3 regions of the Streptomyces sp. NPDC029836 genome follow, and region 3 is predicted to be linked to each of the others. Evidence: riboswitches for the same ligand, from Rfam matches in the RefSeq annotation. Region 3 holds a riboswitch; each other region holds the start of a gene.

Region 1 (7,290 bases), on a different contig from region 3:
ATGTTCCCCTTCGTCTTCATCACCATCGCGTGCGGGGCCCTGTCCGGCTTCCACTCCCTGGTCGCCTCCGGCACCACCCCGAAGATGATCCAGAAGGAGACCCAGGTCCGGGTCATCGGCTACGGCGCCATGCTCACAGAGTCGTTCGTCGCCATCATGGCCGTCATCGCCGCCTGCATCATCGAGCCCGGCCTCTTCTTCGCCGTGAACTCGCCCCCCGGCGTCATCGGCACCACGGTCGAGACCGCCTCCGCGGCCGTCTCCAACTTCGGCTTCGCCATCAGCCCGGACGCCCTCGCGCAGGCCGCGAAGGACGTGGAGGAGAGCAGCCTGCTCTCCCGTACGGGTGGCGCGCCGACCTTCGCACTCGGAATGTCGGAGATCTTCTCGGCCGTCATAGGCGGCGCCGGCATGAAGGCGTTCTGGTACCACTTCGCCATCATGTTCGAGGCCCTGTTCATCCTGACCACGGTCGACGCGGGCACCCGCGTGGGCCGGTTCATGCTCCAGGACACCCTCGGCAACGTGAACAAGTCCTTCAAGGACGTCAGCTGGAAGCCGGGCGTGTGGCTCGCGAGCGCCGTCGTCGTCGGCGGCTGGGGCTACTTCCTGTGGGTCGGCGTCAAGGACCCGCTGGGCGGCATCAACCAGCTGTTCCCGCTGTTCGGCATCGCGAACCAGCTGCTCGCGGCGGTCGCGCTGGCCGTCTGCACGACCCTGCTGGTGAAGTCCGGGCGACTGAAGTGGGCCTGGGTCACCGGGGTCCCGCTGGCGTGGGACGTGGCCGTCACCCTCACCGCCAGCTACCAGAAGATCTTCTCCGAGGACGTCAAGGTCGGCTTCTTCGCCCAGCGCGACAAGTACCAGACGGGCATCGACGCCGACAAGGTGCTGCCGCCCGCCAAGACCATGGACGAGATGCACACCGTGGTCACCAACGCCACGGTCGACGGCGTCCTGTCGGTGCTGTTCGCGGTCCTCATCATCATCGTGCTGGTGGACGCGGGCCGGACCTGCTTCAGGGCGATCGCCCACCCCGAGTCGGTCCGCCTCTCCGAGGTCCCGTGGTCCGAGTCGAAGATCGTCGCCCCGGCCGGGCTCATCGCCACGGCCGAGGAGAAGGCCGAACTGGCGGCGGCCGGCCTCGACAGCGGCGGCGGCAAGGTCAAGGAGCCCGTCGCGTGAACACCGCGCGCGCGGTGGGCGGACTGCGGGAGGCGCTGGCGAAGGCCCGGTACTACGTACGGGAGTTCTCCGGCGAGGCGGCGTACGACCGCTACGTCGCCCACGCCCGGGCCCACGACCCGCAGGCCGGGGTCATGACCCGCCGCGCCTTCGAACGGGCCCGCACCGACGCCCGCGAGGCGGACCCCCGCGAGGGCTTCCGCTGCTGCTGAGCACCCCTGGGAAGGGCCCCGCCACCCCCGGCGGGGCCCTTCCGCGTGAGCGGGTCGCCCGGGCCCCGCGTCCGTCCCGCACACTCGACGCATGGACATGACGATCAGGGCGGCGCTCCCCGCCGAGTACGAAGAGTTGGGCGACATCACCGCGCTGGCCTACCTCGGGGACGGTCTGCTCGACGGCAACCCCGACGGCTCCTACGAGCGCGCGCTGCGCGACGTCGCCGGCCGCGCCGGGGAGGGCGAGGTGCTCGTCGCCGTGCTCGACGGGCGCCTGCTGGGCGGTGTGACGTTCGCCCCGCCGGGCAGCCCGCTCGCCGACATAGCCGGCCCCGGCGAGGCCGAGTTCCGGATGCTCGCGGTGGCCGCCGCCGGCCGGGGCAAGGGCGCCGGCGAGGCCCTCGTACGGGCCTGCGCCGAGCGGGCCAGGTCCCTTCCCGGAGTGACCCGGCTGGTGCTGTCCACCCAGCCGCAGATGCCGGCCGCGCACCGGCTGTACGGCCGGCTGGGCTTCGTCCGCACCCCCACCCGGGACTGGTCCCCGATGCCCACGGTGCCGCTGATCACCTACGCCCTGGAGCTGTACGCACCCGAGCAGTAGCCACCCCGACACAACATGTGGGGGCTACCGCAACGGGCCGCCCCCACATGTATGCTCATGCCTGCTGTCGCCGCAGGGGAATCCGGTGCGAATCCGGAACTGTCCCGCAACGGTATGAAGTGCACCCATTGGTGCGTCCGCAAGTCCGAGGACCTGCCGACAGCGCGCCCGGCTCGACCGAACCGGGTGCCGACACGTCCGGGCCTCGCGGTTGGGCCGGTGGACGCCACGCGGTGCACGTACCGCCTGCCCTGTCCGGGCCGGTGCGTGGCCTTCCCGCGTGCGCCCGCTCTCCCCGCCCCGTCGAAGACCGGGCCGAGTGAGGGAGAGCTCCCCCCGTGACCATCGCGCCCGCCGCACCGCGCGCCGAGTCCGCCCAGTCCGCCAACGAGGCCGCGCTCGCGCCCGAGGGCCCGGGGACCGCACTGCTGCGCACCCTCACCGAACTCACCGCCGACCTGCCCGACACGGACCCCGGCCGGGTCGCCGCCGCCGCCCTGCGCGGCCGCAGCTCCGTCGCCGACGAGGCCGAACTGCGCGGGCTGGCCACCGAGGCCGCGGCCGGTCTGATCTCCGAGGACCCGGCGTACTCCCGCCTCGCCGCCCGGCTGTTGACCCTCGCCGTCGCCGACGAGGCCGCGGGCCAGGGCTCCTCCTCGTTCGCCGGGTCCGTCGCCGTCGGCCACCGCGAGGGCCTGATCGCCGACCGCACGGCCGCGTTCGTCGCGGCCCACGCCGCCCGGCTGAACTCGCTGGTCGAGCACGCCCTCGCCGAGGGCGCCGACGACCGCTTCGGCTTCTTCGGCCTGCGCACCCTGCACAGCCGCTACCTGCTGCGCCACCCGATCACCCGCCAGGTCATCGAGACCCCGCAGTACTTCATGCTGCGCGTCGCCTGCGGTCTCGCCGCGGACGACAGCGTCCAGGCCGTCGAGGAAGTGGCCTCGCTCTACCGGCTGATGAGCCGCCTCGACTACCTGCCGTCCTCCCCCACGCTCTTCAACTCCGGCACCCGGCACCCGCAGATGTCCTCCTGCTACCTGCTGGACTCCCCGCTGGACGAGCTGGACTCGATCTACGACCGCTACCACCAGGTCGCCCGCCTGTCCAAGCACGCCGGCGGCATCGGCCTGTCGTACTCCCGCATCCGCGCCCGCGGTTCCCTGATCCGCGGCACCAACGGCCACTCCAACGGCATCGTCCCGTTCCTGAAGACCCTCGACGCCTCCGTCGCCGCGGTGAACCAGGGCGGCCGGCGCAAGGGCGCCGCCGCCGTCTACCTGGAGACCTGGCACGCGGACATCGAGGAGTTCCTGGAGCTGCGCGACAACACCGGTGAGGACCAGCGCCGCACGCACAACCTGAACCTCGCGCACTGGGTGCCGGACGAGTTCATGCGCCGGGTGAACTCCGACGGCCAGTGGTCGCTGTTCTCCCCCGCCGACGTCCCCGAACTCGTGGACCTGTGGGGCGACGCCTTCGACGCCGCCTACCGCAAGGCCGAGGCGGACGGCCTGGCCCGCAAGACCATGCCCGCCCGCGACCTGTACGGCCGGATGATGCGCACCCTCGCGCAGACCGGCCAGGGCTGGATGACCTTCAAGGACGCCTCCAACCGCACGGCGAACCAGACCGCCGAGCCGGGCTCGGTCGTCCACTCCTCGAACCTGTGCACCGAGATCATCGAGGTCACCGACGACGGCGAGACGGCCGTCTGCAACCTCGGCTCGATCAACATGGGCGCCTTCGTCGTGCGGGGGGCCGACGGCGGGGAGATCGACTGGGAGCGCCTGGACGAGACCGTCCGCACGGCCGTGACCTTCCTCGACCGCGTGGTGGACATCAACTTCTACCCGACCGAGCAGGCCGGGCGCTCCAACGCCCGCTGGCGTCCGGTGGGTCTGGGCGCGATGGGCCTCCAGGACGTCTTCTTTCAGCTGAAGCTGCCCTTCGACTCCCCCGAGGCGAAGGCGCTGTCCACGAAGCTCTCCGAGCGCATCATGCTCGCCGCGTACGAGGCCTCCTGCGACCTCGCCGAGCGCAGCGGCCCGCTCCCGGCCTGGGAGAAGACCCGTACCGCCCGCGGTGTCCTGCACCCGGACCACTACGACGTCGAGCTGAACTGGCCCGAGCGCTGGGACGCCCTGCGCGCCCGCGTCGCGAAGACCGGCATGCGCAACTCGCTGCTCCTGGCCATCGCGCCCACGGCGACGATCGCCTCGATCGCGGGCGTGTACGAATGCATCGAGCCGCAGGTCTCCAACCTTTTCAAGCGCGAGACCCTCAGCGGTGAGTTCCTCCAGGTCAACGCGTACCTGGTGAGCGAGCTGAAGCGGCTCGGCGTGTGGGACGCGCAGACCCGCGAGGCGCTGCGCGAGTCCAGCGGCTCCGTGCAGGGCTTCGGCTGGATCCCGGCCGAGGTGCGCGAGCTGTACCGGACCGCGTGGGAGATCCCGCAGCGCGGGCTGATCGACATGGCGGCCGCCCGTACGCCGTTCCTCGACCAGTCCCAGTCGCTGAACCTGTTCCTGGAGACGCCGACCATCGGCAAGCTCAGCTCGATGTACTCGTACGCCTGGAAGCAGGGCCTGAAGACCACGTACTACCTGCGCTCGCGCCCGGCAACGAAGATCGCCCGCGCCGCGCAGGCCGCCGCCCCCGCGGCGCTCCCGCAGGCCGTGACCGACGCGGAGGCGCTGGCCTGCTCCCTTGAGAACCCCGAATCGTGCGAGGCCTGCCAGTGAGCACCACCGACAAGAAGAAGAACCTGCTGGACCCGGGCTTCGAGCTGACGCTCCGCCCGATGCGCTACCCGGACTTCTACGAGCGCTACCGGGACGCGATCAAGAACACCTGGACCGTCGAGGAGGTCGACCTCCACTCGGACGTCGCGGACCTCGCGAAGCTGACGCCCGGTGAGCAGCACATGATCGGCCGGCTGGTCGCGTTCTTCGCGACGGGCGACTCGATCGTCTCGAACAACCTCGTGCTGACGCTGTACAAGCACATCAACTCCCCGGAGGCGCGGCTGTACCTGTCGCGCCAGCTGTTCGAGGAGGCCGTGCACGTCCAGTTCTACCTGACGCTGCTCGACACCTACCTGCCCGACCCGGACGACCGCGCCGCCGCGTTCGACGCGGTCGAGGAGATCCCCTCGATCCGCGAGAAGGCGCAGTTCTGCTTCAAGTGGATCAACGAGGTCGAGAAGCTGGACCAGTTGGAGACGCGGGCCGACCGCCGTCGTTTCCTGCTGAACCTGATCTGCTTCGCGGCGTGCATCGAGGGCCTGTTCTTCTACGGCGCCTTCGCGTACGTGTACTGGTTCCGTTCGCGGGGCCTGCTGCACGGTCTGGCGACGGGCACCAACTGGGTGTTCCGCGACGAGACGATGCACATGAACTTCGCCTTCGAGGTCGTGGACACCGTCCGCAAGGAGGAGCCGGAGCTCTTCGACGACGCCCTCCAGCAGCAGGTCACCGACATGCTGAAGGAGGCCGTGGAGGCGGAGCTGCAGTTCGGTCGTGACCTGTGCGGCGACGGTCTGCCGGGCATGAACACCGAGTCGATGCGCGAGTACCTGGAGTGCGTCGCGGACCAGCGTCTGGTGCGCCTCGGGTTCCCCGCGGTGTACGGCTCGCAGAACCCGTTCTCGTTCATGGAGCTCCAGGGCGTCCAGGAGCTGACGAACTTCTTCGAGCGCCGCCCGTCGGCCTACCAGGTCGCGGTCGAGGGCACGGTCGACCTGGACGAGGACTTCTAGTACGGCCGCGCACCCCCGCTGTGACGGGAGCCGGGACGCGAGGCGATCGCGTCCCGGCTCCTTCGCGTTCCGGGGCGGGGAGGGCGTCGGCGGCGCTCAGTGGGCGAGGCGCCCCCGGCGCCGGACGAGGGGCCGTCGGCCGGGCCGGACCGGGGCCGGTGTCCGTCCGCCCGCCTTCTGGCGCGGCAGCCACACGACCCGGTGCTCCACGGCCCGCAGCTGCTGGTCGACGCGCCGCTCGCGCAGAACCCCGTACAGGCTGGGGGCGAGGAGCAGGGCGGCGACGGCGAGGACGGCGAGGTAGCTCAGGAACGTGTTCATGTCTCCACTGTCACCCCGTCGATGGAACCCGGCCAGTGGCAGGACTGTCATCGAAGAGCGAATTACTGCCACACTGGGGCCATGCTGAGGAATGTGGCGGTGGCGCTCGTCGACGAGGTGGCGCCCTTCGAGTTCGGGATCTTCTGCGAGGTCTTCGGGATCGACCGGAGCGAGCAGGGAATGCCGGTGTACGACTTCGCCGTGTGCGCAGCCGAGGAGGGCCCGCTGACCATGGCGGACGTGGGTTTCGCCATCGCGCCGCGGTACGGGTTGGAGCGGCTGGAGGAGGCCGACCTGATCTGCCTGCCCGCCGACCGGAAGGCGGCCGTACGGGAGTACCCCGAGCGCTTCCTCGACGCCCTGCGACGGGCCGTGGACCGGGGGGCGCGGGTGCTCAGCGTGTGCAGCGGGGCCTTCGTCCTGGGAGCGGCCGGGCTGCTGGACGGGCGCCGCTGCACCACGCACTGGATGCACGCCCCCGCGCTGACGCGCCGCTTCCCGCGCGCCCTGGTCGACCCGGACGTGCTCTACGTCGACGAGGGGCCGGTGATCACGGCCGCCGGTACCGCTTCGGGCATCGACGCCTGTCTGCACGTGCTGCGCCAGGAGCACGGCGCCGAGGTCGCCAACACGATCGCGCGGCGGATGGTCGTACCGCCGCACCGCGACGGCGGTCAGGCGCAGTTCATCCGGAGACCGCTGCCCCGCACCTCCTGCGACACGGTCGGCGAGGTGCTCGGCTGGATGGCCCGCCACCTCGCGGAGGAGATCACCGTCGAGCAGCTCGCGGAGCGCGCGCACATGTCCCCGCGCACCTTCGCCCGCCGCTTCCAGCAGGAGACGGGCACCACCCCGTACCAGTGGGTGCTGCGCCAGCGGGTGCTGCTCGCGCAGGAGCTGCTGGAGTCCTCCGACGAGACCGTCGACGCGATCGCCGGCCGCAGCGGCTTCGGCAACGCGGCCGCCCTGCGCCACCACTTCCTGCGCACCCTCGGCACCACCCCGAACGCCTTCCGCCGCGCCTTCCGGGGGCCGCGCGCGGTGGCCTGAGCGACGGCGGCCCGACCGGCGGTGCCGGGCGCGGCCGTCCCACGACGAGGGCCCCGCGCCGGCATCCGGTGCGGGGCCCTCACGGCCGAACGGGGCGCGGATCAGTCGTTCGGGACGACCTCGTAGCGCGGGGTGTTCTCCGCCATCTGGCGCAGGGC
Region 2 (7,290 bases), on a different contig from region 3:
GCACTACTACATGAACTTCGTGCCGGGCGCGGACGAGGACGGCGTGGTCCGCTTCCTCCTCGCGGCGGGCGCGATCGGCATGCTGTTCAAGGAGAACGCCTCGATCTCCGGCGCCGAGGTCGGCTGCCAGGGCGAGGTCGGCTCGGCCTGCTCGATGGCGGCCGGCGCCCTCGCCGAGGTCCTGGGCGGCACCCCGGAGCAGGTGGAGAACGCCGCCGAGATCGGCATGGAGCACAACCTGGGGCTGACCTGCGACCCGGTCGGCGGCCTGGTCCAGATCCCCTGCATCGAGCGCAACGGCATGGCGGCCGTGAAGGCCGTCACCGCCGCGAAGATGGCCATGCGCGGCGACGGCAGCCACAAGGTCTCCCTCGACAAGGTCATCAAGACCATGAAGGAGACCGGCGCGGACATGAAGGTCAAGTACAAGGAAACCGCCCGCGGCGGCCTCGCGGTCAACGTCATCGAGTGCTGACCGGCGCCGACCGGACCTGACCGGCCGGCGGCGATGGTGACGGGCGGAACCACCGCCCGGCGACCGCGCCGCCCGCCGCCGCGCCCCGAGAGCCCGCCCTCCCCGCCGGAGGGCGGGCTCTTCCGCGTACGGAACCAGGGGCGGGGCAGGGGCGTCGCAGGGGGCGGCTACGATCTCGCGTACCGGCGAGGGGGGAAGCGTGGAAACATCGCACTGGGCTCCAAGCCCGCATGCCTCGCGGTCATTCGATGGGCACGAACCGACCGCCCCGACCACGGTCGGGCTGGTCGGACCGGTCACCGCCGCGAGCCCCCGTACGTCAACCCGGACGCGGCCCTGCTGCTGGTCGGCGCGCTCGGCGCCGGGGCGTCCGCCCTGGTCGGCATGCGGCTGCCCGCGGGCGGCGAAGACGGGTCCAGGGGCCCGTCCGGCTCGGGACCTTCGGCGCCCGGCCGGGCCGAGGGGGTCGGCCGGCGTGCCGGAAGGGCCCCGGAAGACCCCGTTCGAGAGGAAGGCTCATCCGTTGCACACCTCCGTCACCGAGCACCGCGTCCTGCCGCTCCGACTGGAGGCGGCGCCCGCGTCCGTCCCCCTGCAGGGGGTCTTCGTCTACCGCACGGACCGGCCGTACGAGCTGGCCGTGGACTTCCGCGGCGCGGGGGTCCACCTGGCGCGCTGGGTGTTCTCCCGGGAGCTGTTGCTCGACGGGGAGGCCACCGCGACGGGCGAGGGGGACATACAGGTGTGGCCCCGCCGACAGGGTTCGGAGCCGCGGGTCCTCCTCGCCTTCAGCAACGGCCTGCAGAACTGCGTGGTCTCCGCCCGCGCCAAGGACGTCCGCGAGCTGTGCCGCCGGATGACCGCCCTGGTCCCGCGCGGGCAGGAGCGCCGCCACTACGACCTCGACGCCGAGGTGAGCGCCCTGCTGGCGCACTGACCGGCCGCCGGGCGCGCCGCGCCGGCCGCGGGCCTCCGCAGCGGGCGGAAACGGGGCGGCGCCGGCGTGCAACCGTGGGCGCCCCTCGGGTGTCCTACCCGATGACAACCCTGTCCCCGTCTCTGAAGAATCGGGGGAACGTCATGCGTCACCTGCTTCGTCCTCGTCGTCGGCGGATCGCGGCCCTGGCCACGGGCGCGCTGCTCACCGCCGGACTCGCGCTCGCCGGTCCGGCCACCGCCGCCTCCGCCGCCGCTTCCACCACCAACACCCAGACTCCGCTCGTCGTGAACGCCCGCTGGGGCGGGCACTGCACCTTCGACCGGATCGTGATCGACCTCCAGGGCTACGTCCCGACGGTCAACGTCAGCCCCGTTCCCAAGCTGGTCTACGACGGCTCGGGCAAGCCCGTGCCGCTGGCCGGGAAGTACTTCCTGGAGATCCGCCTGAACCCGGCCGCGGGGCACGACGACGCGGGCCAGAACGTGTACCAGGGCCCCCGGCTCCAGAAGATCTACCTGTCCAAGCTCAAGGGTCTCGCCATGACGGGCGACTACGAGGGGTACGTGACCTTCGGCGCCGCCTTCGACACCAAGCCGACCTACGGCGTCACCGTCCTGCACAACCCGGAACGGGTCGTGGTGGACGTCTCGCACCCCAACACGTGCTGACCTGACGGGTCCGACGCGCGGTCGGGGGCCCGGGGTGTCGCACACCCCGGGCCCCCTTCGCCGTCACGGGTCGAGGCCGGCCGGGTAGGACGCCCCCGCCCCGGCCGCCATCGGGCCGCACCCGCCCGGGTCACCCCCGCCGGCGGGGCCGGGTTGTTACCGGTCCGCGCGGCCGACTACTGTCAGCGGGCCTTGGTGTTCGGGAAACCGGTGGAAAACCGGTGCGGCCCTCGCCACTGTGATCGGGAAGTCCGGCTCCATTCCTGCGGGAAGCCACTGGGTTCCGCGCGGGAGACCGCACGGCCCCGGGAAGGCGGAGTCAGGGCATCAGTACCCGTGAGCCAGGAGACCGGCCGAGGCGCGTCGTCCATCCACGAGGTGCTGGAGAGGTCTCTCTACTCATGCATATAGCCGAGGGGTTCCTGCCCCCTTTGCACGCGGTCGCCTGGGGCGCCGCATCCGCTCCCTTCGTCGTCCACGGCGTCCGCGCCCTCACCCGCGAGGTGAAGGCCAATCCCGAGAGCACCCTGTTGCTCGGGGCGTCCGGAGCATTCACCTTCGTCCTTTCCGCCCTGAAGATCCCTTCGGTGACGGGGAGTTGCTCGCACCCCACCGGCACCGGACTGGGAGCCATCCTGTTCCGGCCACCGATCATGGCGGTCCTCGGCACGATCACCTTGCTGTTCCAGGCCCTGTTGCTGGCGCACGGCGGGCTCACCACGCTCGGCGCCAACGTCTTCTCGATGGCCATCGCCGGCCCCTGGGCGGGCTACGGGGTCTACCGGCTGCTGAAGAAGTTCGACGTGCCGCTGATGGTGACCGTCTTCTTCGGCGCCTTCTTCGCCGACCTCGTCACCTACTGCGTGACCTCCGTCCAGCTGGCCATGGCGTTCCCGGACCCGGCCAGCGGGTTCGTCGGGGCGCTGGAGAAGTTCGCGGGCATCTTCGCCCTCACCCAGATCCCGCTCGCGATCAGCGAGGGGCTGCTGACGGTGCTCGTGGTGCGGTTGCTGATGCAGTCGAGCAGGTCCGACCTGGTGCGCCTGGGCGTCGCCCGGCTGACCGGTACCACGACGAAGCAGGAGGCGGCGGCCCGATGACCAGGAACGCGAAGATCAACACCCTGCTGCTGCTCCTGGTGGCGGCGCTGGCCGTGCTCCCGCTCGCGCTGGGACTCGGGGACGGCAAGGAGGAGCCGTTCGCCGGCGCCGACGCGCAGGCGGAGGCGGCCATCACCGAGCTGAAGCCGGACTACGAACCCTGGTTCTCCCCCCTGTACGAACCCCCCTCGGGCGAGATCGAGTCGGCCCTGTTCGCCCTCCAGGCGGCGCTGGGCGCGGGCGTGCTCGCGTACTACTTCGGCGTGCGCAAGGGGCGCCGCCAGGGCGCGGCGCTCGCGGCCGGGGCGGACGGCGGGAGCGGGACGGGCGCCGGGACCGGCGCCGACCCGGGTACGGCCGGCGCGGCCGGCGCGGAGCGCTAGCGCGGTGCTGCCGATCGACGTGGCGGCGCACGGCAGTCGCTGGCGCCGCCGCCATCCCCTGGAGAAGGCCCTGCTGGGGCTGGGGCTGACGGTCACCGCCGTGTGCCTGCCGCCCTGGCCCGGCGGGCCGCTGGTCGCCGCGGCGACCCTGGCGGTGCTGCTCGGCCCCGCCGGGGTGGCCGGCCGACAGCTGTGGCGGGCCTTCCGGGTCCCGCTCGGCTTCTGCTGCACGGGCGCGCTGCCGCTGCTGGTGTCCCTGGGCGGCCCGTCGGGATTCGTCTCGCTCGCCCCCGACGGGCCCCGGCACGCCGCCGAGCTGCTCCTGCGCACCTCGGCGGCCTCGCTCGGGGTGCTGCTGTTCGCCTTCACCACCCCGGTCTCCGACGTGCTGCCCCGGCTGGTGCGCGCCGGGGTGCCGGCCCCGGTCGTGGACGTGGCCCTGGTCATGTACCGGATCGGGTTCCTGCTGCTCGACTCCATGGCCCAGGTCCGCCGGGCCCAGGCGGCCCGCCTCGGGCACACGAACCGGGCCGCGGTGTGGCGTTCGCTGGCCGCGCTCGCGGCGACCTCGTTCGTACGGGCCTTCGACCGCGCCGGCCGGCTCCAGGAGGGGCTGGCCGGGCGCGGCTACGACGGCGCGCTGCGGGTGCTCGTCCCCGAGGCGACCCTGTCCCGGCGGTTCCTGGCGGCGTCCGCCGCCCTGCCGGCCTCCCTGGTCGGCCTGACCCTCGTACTGAAGGAGCTGTGTCCGTGACCCCGTTGGTGGAGCTGGTCGGCGCGGGCTACGCCTACGAGGACGGTCCCGCCGTCCTCGCCGGCGTGGACTTCGCCATCGCGCCGGGCCGTGCGCTGGTCCTGCTGGGCCGCAACGGCAGCGGCAAGACCACGCTGATGCGGCTGCTCAGCGGCGGCCTGCGGCCCGGCTCGGGCGAACTGCGGCTGGACGGGGCGGTGGTGGCTTACGACCGGACCGGTCTGACCCGGCTGCGGACGTCGGTGCAGTTGGTGGTCCAGGACCCGGACGACCAGTTGTTCGCGGCCTCCGTCGAACAGGACGTGTCCTTCGGTCCGATGAACCTGGGGCTGGCCGCCCCGGAGGTCCGCGAGCGGGTCGACTCGGCGCTGGCCGCCCTGGACATCACCGCGCTGCGGGACCGTCCCACGCACCTGCTCTCGTACGGGCAGCGCAAGCGCGCGGCCATCGCGGGCGCGGTCGCGATGGCGCCGCGCGTGCTGATCCTGGACGAGCCGACGGCCGGCCTGGACCCGGACGGCCAGGAACGGCTGCTGGACGTCCTGGCGGGGCTGCGGCGGGCGGGCACGACGGTGGTGATGGCCACCCACGACGTGGACCTCGCGGTCCGTTGGGCCGACGACGCGGCCGTCCTGACCCCGGCGGGCATCCGCACCGGGCCGGCGACGGCCCTGCTGTCGGACCCGGAGCTGCTGGCCTCGGCGGGCCTGCGCCAGGCCTGGTCGCCGGCCGTGACGGCCTTCCTGCGCTCCCGGGGCCTGCTGGACGAGGACTCCCCGGGCCCGCGCGTCCCCGAGGCCCTGGCCGCCTGGCGCTGAGCCGCGCCGGGCCTCCCTAGGATGGCGGCATGTCGCTCCCGCACGCCATCCTCACCGCCCTGCTCGAAAGGCCCTCGTCGGGGCTGGAGCTGACCCGGCGGTTCGACCGGTCGATCGGGTACTTCTGGTCCGCGACGCACCAGCAGATCTACCGGGAGCTGGGTCGGCTGGAGGAGGCGGGGCTGATCCGGGCGCTGCCCGGCGAGGTGCCGCTGCGGGGCCGCAAGAAGGAGTACGAGGTACTTCCGGCCGGTGGCGCGGAGCTGGCCCGGTGGGTCGGCGAGAGCCAGGACCCCAAGCCGATGCGGGATCCGCTGCTGCTGCGCATCCGGGCCGCGGGCGTCGTGGGGCCGCAGGGTTTGCTGCCCGAGCTGCGGCGGCATCTGGAGCTGCACCAGGGGCAGTTGGAGACGTACGAGGCCATCGAGGCGAAGGACTTCCCGCCGGGCCGCGACGCCGTCGAGGACCGGCTGCGCCGGCTCGTGCTGCACGGGGGCATCGCCCTGGAGACGTTCTGGCTGCGCTGGCTGGAGGAGGCGCTGGCCGAGGTCGACGGCATGACGGGGCCGGACGCCCCGCCGCAGGGCCGGGACACGGCCTGACGCGCCCCCGCCGGGGCGGGCGGGGGCGGTGGGCGGGCGTTGACCGGCTCGGCTCGCGGGCCGGCTCGCCTCGCGCGGGCCTACTTGTTGACGGAGGCCCAGAACTCGTCGAAGCTGAGCAGCTTGTCGCCGTTCGCGTCCTTGGAGGCGACGACGGCGTCCGCGACGGCGCCGGTGACGAACGCGTCGCCCATGGCCTTCATGGCCGCGCTGTACTCGTCGGCCGTGACGAAGCCGTCGCCGTCCGCGTCGAACCTGCCGAACGTCGCCCGTGCGCTCTCGATGTCCGCCACTGGGTCCACCCCTTCTTGGTGCTTGTTGACCGGCTCAGGGTAGCGGCCGCCGGGCGGGCCGCGTCCCGCGGGTCCCGTTCGGTCGGCAGAAACAAATTCAATTACTCTTCCGTAACGCGGAAGCGATAATTCCGGCCAAGAAATCCGGCCGCCACTTGTCACGCTCCGGGATCACGGCATAACGTTCAGACATTGCCGCCACACCGGGAGCGCAGGGCTCCCAGGGACAAGCGGCAACAAGGGCGATCACACAGGTGACGATCACAGCTGACGCATCATTCGAAGTTCTGCCCTTCACCCGCACCTGCCGCCATATCTGGGAAGACGGCGACCATGTGCTCATCGGAGTGAGTCCTGGCAACAGCTACTTCAGTGCCGAGCGCGTGTCCAGTCTCGCCCGATGGGCCACGACCCGCTTCGCGCAGGTCGACTTCGTCTACGCGGACCTCCACGTCGACCGGATGTTCGCCGCCTTCGGCTACACCCCGGAGCATGCGGAGAAGCGCGCGGCGAAAGAGATCAAGGCGGTCCGGAGGAGGATTCTCAAAGGCGTGGAGGAATCAGGACCTCAACAGGCCGAGATCCGCGTGAGGGCGCTTTCGGAGTTCGAGTCGAACCCCGTGTACCAACTTCTGCACCGGCGCGTGCTCCATTTCTTGGAGACGGATGACGCATTCCGCAAGGGTTGTGAGGAAATGGCTCTCCATTTCGTCGGATCCAAGTTGCCGGAAGGTGAATCCATCACCGACGCGCAGTTGCAGGTCTGTTTCGATTACATGGCGGCGGAGCTGCCCTTCTTCGTGGATACCCCGAGCATTCTCGACGTGCCGTCCTCCGTGGCGGCCTACCACGTCAAGATGCCGATGACGGACCTCCTCTTCGCCCGGGGCGGGGGCCTGCGCGCCACCCGCAACCAGGCGTACGCCGTCGTGCGCCCCGAGGCCGTCGACGCCACCGACACCGGGCCGGCGAACACCGCGGCCCCGACCACCACCGCACCGCGGGGCACGGCACCTCAGAGCACCGTGGACCACGCGACCACCGAGAGGACCGTCGATGAGCGTCGAGCAGCTTGAGAGCGCGGACGGCCGGGAGCGGGAGCCGCTCCTCGACTTCCCGCTCTCGCGGCGCGGTGACGTACTGCCCGAGGAGTGCTCCTGGCTCCGCGAGAAGGCGCCGGTCGCCAAGGTCCGCACCCTGACCGGGGACCCCGCCTGGCTGGTGAGCAGCTACGCGTTGGCCAAACAGGTCCTGGAG
Region 3 (7,290 bases):
AGCGCCAACCGCAGGTCGTCCTGCCCGACCACCGCCGTGAACGGGAAGTGGGTGCTGCTCATCCGCTGATCACTCCTTCGAGTGGACTGTGCCGGTCGCCCGTCGCGCCGCGCCGGCCGTCGGCCATGGGGGTCTTGTGTTCCCGGTGCGTCCGGGGCCGGTCCCGGCGCGGGGCCGTCACGGCGCACCCGGCGGCAGGAACGGCAGCCCGTCCGGGACGCCCGACTCGACGAGCCGCAACAGCTCGGCGGTGTCGGCGTGTTCCTCGATCAGGTCGCCCAGCAGGTCGAGCTGTTCCTCGCGGAGCAGCCCGAACGAGGTGTCCGGGGCGGGCACGAACCGGCGCCCGGCGGCCGCGGCCACCTCGCGCAGGAAGGCCCGCCGGAAGCCGTCCGACTCCAGCGAGCCGTGCCAGTGGGTGCCCCACACGGCGCCGACGCGACAGCCGTCGAGGAACGGATCCCCGCCCAGCACCTCGGCCACGCCGTGGTGGATCTCGTACCCCTCGACGGGCTCGCCCAACGCCGAGCCGACCGGCCGGGCCAGGGTCTTCTCCCGGGCGAAGCGGACCCGTACGGGCAACAGCCCGAGGCCGTCCACCGCGCCGGCCTTCGACTCGACCTCGTCCTCGATGTGCTCGCCGAGCAGTTGGAAGCCGCCGCAGATGCCGAGCACCGGCCGACCCTCGGCGGCCCGCCGCAGCAGCGCGTCGGCGAGCCCCCGTTCCCGCAGCCAGGCGAGCGCCTTCACGGTGCCGCGCGTGCCCGGTACGACGACCAGGTCGGCGTCGGCCAGCTCCTCGGCCCGGTCCACGAACCGTACGACCACGCCCGGTTCGGCGGCGAGGGCGTCGACGTCGGTGAAGTTCGACATGAGCGGCACCGCGCACACCGCGACCCGCAGCACGTCCTCACCGACCGGCGGGGCCACCACGGACTCCCGCACGGTGCCGCGCAGCGACACCCGCAGCCCGTCCTCCTCGTCGATGCCCAGCCCGTGCCGGAACGGCAACACCCCGTACGTCGCCCGCCCGGTGAGCCCGCGCAGCATCTCCAGGCCGGGCTCCAGCAGGGATACGTCACCCCGGAACTTGTTGACCAGGTAGCCGGCGATCAGCGACTGGTCCTCGGGGGACAGCAGCGCGGTGGTCCCGAAGAAGGACGCGAACACGCCGCCCCGGTCGATGTCGCCGACCACGACGACGGGGAACCGCGCGGCCCGCGCGATGCCCATGTTCACGATGTCGGTCCGGCGCAGGTTGATCTCGGCCGGACTCCCCGCCCCCTCGCAGATCACGGCGTCATACGTGCCCCGCAGCTGCTCCAGGCAGTCCGTGACGACGCCGAGGAGCTGCTCCCGGTGACCGCCGGACACGGGCGACCCGGGGAGCCGGTCGGGGCCCGCCGTGCCGAAGAACCCGCGCGCGCTCATCTCGCCCACCGGCTTGCCGAGCAGCACGACCTGGCTGCTGCGGTCGCTGCCGGGCTTGAGCAGCACCGGGTTCATCAGGGCCGTCGGCTCCACCCGGGCCGCCTGGGCCTGCATGGCCTGGGCCCGGCCGATCTCGGCGCCCTCACGGGTCACGAACGAGTTCAGCGACATGTTCTGCGCCTTGAAGGGGGCCACCTTCACCCCCTGGCGGACCAGCCACCGGCAGATGCCCGCCGTGACCACGCTCTTGCCCGCGTCCGATGTGGTGCCGGCGACCAGCATTCCGCCGCCGCGCCTCGCGCCGCTCATCCGCGCCGCCCCTTCCGCCCGGTACGGGCCACCAGCAGCCGGGCCGCGACGCAGGCGCCCAGCGCCAGCCAGGTCACCCGCCGCGACAGGCGCACGGCCCGTTCGATGTCGGCGACCTCCACGGGCCGCCCGGTCTCCCCGTTGAGCACGGCGCGGTGCTCGGTCCGGCCGCCGTAGGACAGGGTTCCGCCGAGCCGGACGCCGAGCGCCCCCGCGAAGGAGGCCTCCACCGGTCCGGCGTTGGGGCTGGGGTGGGCGGCGGCGTCGGCGCGCCAGGCGCGGACGGCTCCCCGCCGGTCGGGACCGGCCACGACGGCGGCGAGCGCGGTCAAGCGGGCCCCGGGCCAGCCGGCCACGTCGTCGAGGCGGGCGGAGGCCCAGCCGTAGCGCAGGTGGCGGGGCGACTTGTGGCCCACCATGGCGTCCAGGGTGTTCACGGCGCGGAAGGCCAGCAGCCCGGGGACCCCGGCGACGGCTCCCCACACCAGTGCCCCGACGACCGCGTCGGAGGTGTTCTCGGCGACGGACTCCACGACGGCCCGGGCCATCTGCTGCCCGTCCAGGGACTGGGGGTCGCGGCCGCACAGGTGGGGCAGCCGCTCGCGGGCGACGTCGGTGTCCCCGACGGCGAGCGCCCCGCCGATGGCACGGGCCTCCCGCCCCAGCGAGGTGCCCCCGACGACGGCCCAGGTGGCCGCGGCGGTCAGGGCGACGCGGGCGGCCGCGGGCCGCGCGCGCACGGCGCGGGCGGCCAGTGCGCCGACGGCGGTCGCGCCTCCGGCGCACACCAGGGTGTGGAGGACGCCGCGGGCGCGGTCGTCGCGCCACAGGGCGCGTTCGACGGCGGCGGCGGCTCTCCCGAAGGCGGCCACGGGGTGCCCTCGGCGCGGATCCCCGAGGATCCGGTCGCCGATCAGGCCCGCCGTGGCGCCGTACGCGAAGACGCGATCGGCACGCATGGTGGCAGGTATGTCCTCACTCAGGGTCCGCGCCCTGGTTCGACGTGTCCGGCGGCGAGAGTTCCTGGCTCCCGGGGCGCGCACGGTGTGTGCGCCCCGGTGACAGTGGCGGGACCGCGCCGGATTCGCACCGGACTTCCTCTTCCATGCCGCCGTATTGGCTCGCGCAGTCCACCACGCACCGCGAACGCCCGTCAACTTGCCGTTGACCTGGGGCGGGTGCGGGACGGGGGGCGGGGCGGGGTGTGCGCCGGGGCATGCGAAAGCTCCCCCCGGAGACCGGAGGGAGCTTCGGACGCACCGTCTCAGGCGACGATCAGGTAGATCCCGTACGACACGGCGGCCGCGCAGAGCGCGAAGCAGGCGTAGGCACCGCTGCGGGCCATGACCGCGGCGCCACCGCGCTCGGTGGCGGCCTCGTGCTTGGACAGGCCCACCAGGCCCAGGGTGAACAGGGCCACGAGGGCGACCGTGGCGGTGAGGCTGACTCCGAAGACGGAGCCCAGTGATGCCCAGTCGATCTTCATACCGCTGATTCCTCTGTCGTTCTCGGGGTCAGACCGCCGCGGCCGGAGCCGCGGGGGTCGTGGTCGAGGCCGGGATGGTGGCCTTGAGGTCCTCGTCGGTCACGGCGGCGGTGGTACCGGCCGCGGCGGTGGTCGGCGGGACGGTGACGGCGGCCATGGCCGTGGTGACGACACCGGGCTCGTCCGTCGCGCCGGGGGTCTCCAGCTCGTTGACGTTGGTGTGGTCGACGACCTGACGGCGGGAGATGACCCAGATGGCGAAGCAGGAGGCGACCAGGAAGACCGTGACGGCGGCGATCCCGATGTCACCGGTGCGCATGACCAGTTCGGCGACGGACGCGACGAGCGCGGCGGCCGGCAGGGTCAGGCCCCAGGCGATGAACATGCGGGTGGCGGTGGACCAGCGGACCACGCCGCCCTTGCGTCCCAGGCCCGCACCCATGACGGCGCCGGAGCAGGCGTGGGTGGTGGAGAGGGAGAAACCGAGGGTGGAGGAGGCCAGGATGACGCTCGCGGCCGAGGTCTGGGCGGCGAAGCCCTGCTGCGGCTGGAGGTCGGTGAGGCCCTTGCCCATGGTGCGGATGATGCGCCAGCCGCCCAGGTAGGTGCCCATCGCGATGGCCAGACCGGCGGAGACGATGACCCAGACCGGCGGGTTGGCGCCGGCGGGCAGGGCGTTGCCGGCGATCAGCGCCAGGGTGATGATGCCCATCGTCTTCTGCGCGTCGTTGGTGCCGTGCGCGAGGGAGACGAGACCGGCCGAGGCGATCTGACCGGCGCGGTACCCCTTGGCGGAGGTCTTCTCGCCGACCTGGTTGCCCAGCTTGTACGTCAGCTTCGCGGCCAGCATGGCGGCCACACCGGCGACGAGCGGGGCGGCGATCGCGGGGATCAGCACCTTCGTCACGACGACGCTGCCGTTGACCGCGTCGAGGCCGGCGGAAGCGACCGCGGCGCCGATGAGGCCACCCATGAGGGCGTGGGAGGAGCTGGAGGGCAGTCCGACCAGCCAGGTGACGAGGTTCCAGAGGATCGCGCCGACCAGGGCGGCGTAGATCACCTCCGGCTGAATGCCTTCCTCGTTGACCAGGCCCTTGGAGATCGTCTTGGCGACCTCCACGGACATGAAAGCGCCGACGAGGTTCAGCACGGCGGACATGGCGACCGCGGTCTTGGGCTTGAGGGCGCCGGTCGAGATGGTGGTGGCCATCGCGTTGGCCGTGTCGTGGAAACCGTTCGTGAAGTCGAACACGAGAGCGGTGATGATCACGATCCCGAGGAGAAGCGTTATGTGCTCCATTTACCCAGGCTTCTGTTTGACGTCATTGGCTCGGCGACCGTAGGCAACCTGGATGAACGGAAGGTGAACTGAGTTGGGCGGTGCGGTGTCTCGGTGCGGGTCACGATCGGGACCTACCTCCCGGTTCCTCCGCGAATATAGCGATTCATGCACGTCAGAGCGGGGCGAACACGCCTCTTCCGGAAGGATTTCCGCCGGCGGTCCATGCCCGGCGGGGCGGTGAAGAGACTCAGATCACGCGCCGGGGCCCCCTCTCCGGCGCCCGTCGGATCCGCTCCGGCCACCGCCGCGACCGGGTTCCGGTGGAGTCCCGTTCGCGTTCCGGTCCTGCCGGACGACGGCGCGAAAGGATCACCTCCGGTGGCCCGCCCGCCGGTACGCCCCGAGACTGAAGGCGTGCGTACCGCGACAGCGACGGCAGCGGCCGTCACGACGACCCTGATCGGTGCCGGAGCAGCCGCGGTCGCGGCCGGCCGGTACGCCGCCGACGCCGCCCTGCGGCCCGAACCCGGGCGCCCGCTGCCCGGCGGGCCCCGGCTGAGCGTCCATTCCACCAGCGAGGGCCGGGTGACGCTCACCCGATCGCTCGCCTCCCTGCTCCCCGGCACCTGGGGCCTGTCCGCGCCCGGCGTGCACGCCGTGGTCGGCCCGGTCCTGCCCGACGTCCCGCACGAACCGGACGTCGTCGTGCGCGGCCTCCTCGCCGTCACCCACGGCAGCCTCGCCCCGCGCGCCCGGGTCACGCTCACCCCCCAGGTGCACCTGGGCAACCCGCGCACCGCCCTGGGCCTCGACCACGCCGACGTGGACGTGCCGGGCGAGCTCGGGGCGCTGCCCGCCTGGTTCGTGCCCGCCGCCCGGGACACCTGGGTCATCACCGTCCACGGGCTCGGCGCCGGCCGGGAGCACCCGATGGTGGTCATGCCGTTCCTGCACCGCCACCACCTCCCCGTCCTCGACCTCGCCTACCGCGGCGACCTCGGCGCCCCCGCCGCCCCGGACGGCCTCGGCCACCTCGGCGAATCGGAGTGGCGGGACCTGGACGCCGCCATCCGCTACGCCCTGCGCTACGGAGCCCGACGGGTCGTCCTGCACGGCTGGTCCACCGGGGCCACCATGGCCCTGCACGCCGTCGAACGCTCCGCCCTGGCCGACCGGATCTCCGGACTGGTGCTGGACTCGCCCGTCCTGGACTGGCGCACCACCCTGCGCGCCCTCGCCGCCGCCCGCGGCACCCCCGGCCCGCTGCTCCCCCTCGCGGTTCGGGCCGCCGAGGGCCGGGCGGGCCTGCGCGCCGACCGCCGTCCCCCGGGCGCGGACCCGGCGGCCCTGCGCGTCCCCGTACTGATCCTCCACGGGCCCGACGACACCCTCGCCCCCTGGGAGCCCTCCCGGCGACTGGCCGCCGCCCGCCCCGACCTGGTCACCCTGCACACCGTGCGGGGCGCCCCGCACGGGGCGATGTGGAACGTCGACCCCGCCGGGTACGAGGAGGCGCTGCGCCGCTTCCTCACCCCCCTCGTCTGACGGTCGGCCGGGCGTCGGTCACATGAGGGGGGTGCCGGACGAGACCCGTCGGGCGGATTGTCCCGGTTCATCCATCGCTTGACCTGTGGAAACGACCGGTTCCGTTTGGGCTTTCGGCCAGTGACGGGCGAGACTGCATCCGTGACGTCCCGAAAGCCTGATGAGCAGTTGGCTCGCGACTCCAGACTCCGACTCGTCTCCCCGCGCTCCGTCGCCACGGCGCGCAAGGCGGTGACCGACCGGCGAACCCGGCCGGCCCCCCGGCCACCGGCGGGAACCCCCGCCACGGCGGACCTGGCGAACCGGGCCCGCGCCTCCCTCGCCGACGCGGTACGGCTCGCCCGCTGGGCCGAGCTGAACCTCGGGGCGGGCGACGGCGGACGCCCCGCGACAGCGGGCGCGCTGCCCGCCTCCGACGTGGAACGGGCCGCCGCGGAACTGGGCCTGACGCACGGCCAGATCCGGGTCGGCTGGGACCGCGCCCGACTCTCCGGCCTCGTCGAGGTGCACGGCGGCCACGCCCGACCCGGCTGGCGCCTGCGCGCCTGGGACCGGGACGACACCGCCGTCCTGCGCGGCTGGGTGGCCCTCTTCGACGCCTGGTCCCTCGTCCACCCCGCCCCCGCCGACATCGCCCCCGGATCCGTCGCCGAGGTCGTCGAGGCGATGCCCCAGCTGCTGTCCCTCCTCCAGCTGTCGGCCGGTCCCGTCACCGTCCCCGACCTGCTGGACCTCCTCGACCAGCGCGTCACCGAACTGCGCGACGAGCGCTGCGAGGTGCCGTACGCGGGGGAGCCCGCCGGATCCCGGGAAGCGGCCGGCGAGGCCGCCCCCGCCGAGTCCCGGCCCCTGCCCCTCGCCCGGCTGCTGCGCTGGGCGCTCGGCGGCCTCGCCGCCGTCGACGCCGTCACCCTCGGCCCCGCCCGGGCCACCCTCACTCCGCTCGGCAGCTGGGCCGTCTGGGTCAAGCTGGAGCAGATCTGCGTCGCCGCGCAGAGCCCGGCCGGGAACATCGAGCAGTCCGCCGCCGCCATGCTCCACGGCTGCGCCCGGCTCACCCCGGGACCGGCCCGCGCCGAGTACCAGGCCTGGCTCGCCGCCCGGCCCGTCGGCCACGCCGTCAGCGAGCTGCTGCACGCGGCCCGGGGGGAGGACGCCCTCCTGCGCGGCCTGGCCTTCGAGGCGCTGCGCGTGGTCGGCGCCCCCGCCGAGCGCGAGGTCCGCGCCGCCGTACGCG

The links. A riboswitch is a leader RNA that binds a small molecule or an ion and turns the genes downstream of it on or off. The one in region 3 is predicted to bind cobalamin.
Region 1: linked by a shared signal. The riboswitch ahead of ACZ4XJ_RS18255 (ribonucleoside-diphosphate reductase subunit alpha) and the one ahead of ACZ4XJ_RS06060 (cobalamin biosynthesis protein) in region 3 are both predicted to bind cobalamin.
Region 2: linked by a shared signal. The riboswitch ahead of ACZ4XJ_RS20070 (energy-coupling factor ABC transporter permease) and the one ahead of ACZ4XJ_RS06060 (cobalamin biosynthesis protein) in region 3 are both predicted to bind cobalamin.

The regions. Positions count from the first base shown of each region.
Region 1 is NZ_JBVHZI010000005.1:381,250-388,539, reverse strand. It holds gene ACZ4XJ_RS18270 (carbon starvation CstA family protein) at 1-1,185, shown strand, start outside; gene ACZ4XJ_RS18265 (YbdD/YjiX family protein) at 1,200-1,397, shown strand; gene ACZ4XJ_RS18260 (GNAT family N-acetyltransferase) at 1,489-2,001, shown strand; cobalamin riboswitch at 2,053-2,176, shown strand; gene ACZ4XJ_RS18255 (ribonucleoside-diphosphate reductase subunit alpha) at 2,340-4,745, shown strand; gene ACZ4XJ_RS18250 (ribonucleotide-diphosphate reductase subunit beta) at 4,742-5,761, shown strand; gene ACZ4XJ_RS18245 (hypothetical protein) at 5,858-6,082, opposite strand; gene ACZ4XJ_RS18240 (helix-turn-helix domain-containing protein) at 6,164-7,132, shown strand; gene def (peptide deformylase) at 7,234-7,290, opposite strand, start outside.
Region 2 is NZ_JBVHZI010000006.1:299,874-307,163, forward strand. It holds gene ACZ4XJ_RS20055 (L-serine ammonia-lyase) at 1-475, shown strand, start outside; gene ACZ4XJ_RS20060 (SsgA family sporulation/cell division regulator) at 999-1,412, shown strand; gene ACZ4XJ_RS20065 (AMIN-like domain-containing (lipo)protein) at 1,556-2,083, shown strand; cobalamin riboswitch at 2,260-2,455, shown strand; gene ACZ4XJ_RS20070 (energy-coupling factor ABC transporter permease) at 2,485-3,183, shown strand; gene ACZ4XJ_RS20075 (energy-coupling factor ABC transporter substrate-binding protein) at 3,180-3,566, shown strand; gene cbiQ (cobalt ECF transporter T component CbiQ) at 3,571-4,320, shown strand; gene ACZ4XJ_RS20085 (energy-coupling factor ABC transporter ATP-binding protein) at 4,311-5,138, shown strand; gene ACZ4XJ_RS20090 (PadR family transcriptional regulator) at 5,168-5,740, shown strand; gene ACZ4XJ_RS20095 (EF-hand domain-containing protein) at 5,821-6,033, opposite strand; gene ACZ4XJ_RS20100 (tRNA-dependent cyclodipeptide synthase) at 6,288-7,109, shown strand; gene ACZ4XJ_RS20105 (cytochrome P450) at 7,090-7,290, shown strand, end outside.
Region 3 is NZ_JBVHZI010000002.1:55,263-62,552, reverse strand. It holds gene ACZ4XJ_RS06070 (putative cobaltochelatase) at 1-62, opposite strand, end outside; gene ACZ4XJ_RS06065 (cobyric acid synthase) at 178-1,740, opposite strand; gene ACZ4XJ_RS06060 (cobalamin biosynthesis protein) at 1,737-2,699, opposite strand; cobalamin riboswitch at 2,736-2,890, opposite strand; gene ACZ4XJ_RS06055 (hypothetical protein) at 3,005-3,226, opposite strand; gene ACZ4XJ_RS06050 (inorganic phosphate transporter) at 3,255-4,526, opposite strand; gene ACZ4XJ_RS06045 (alpha/beta hydrolase) at 4,923-6,053, shown strand; gene ACZ4XJ_RS06040 (hypothetical protein) at 6,285-7,290, shown strand, end outside.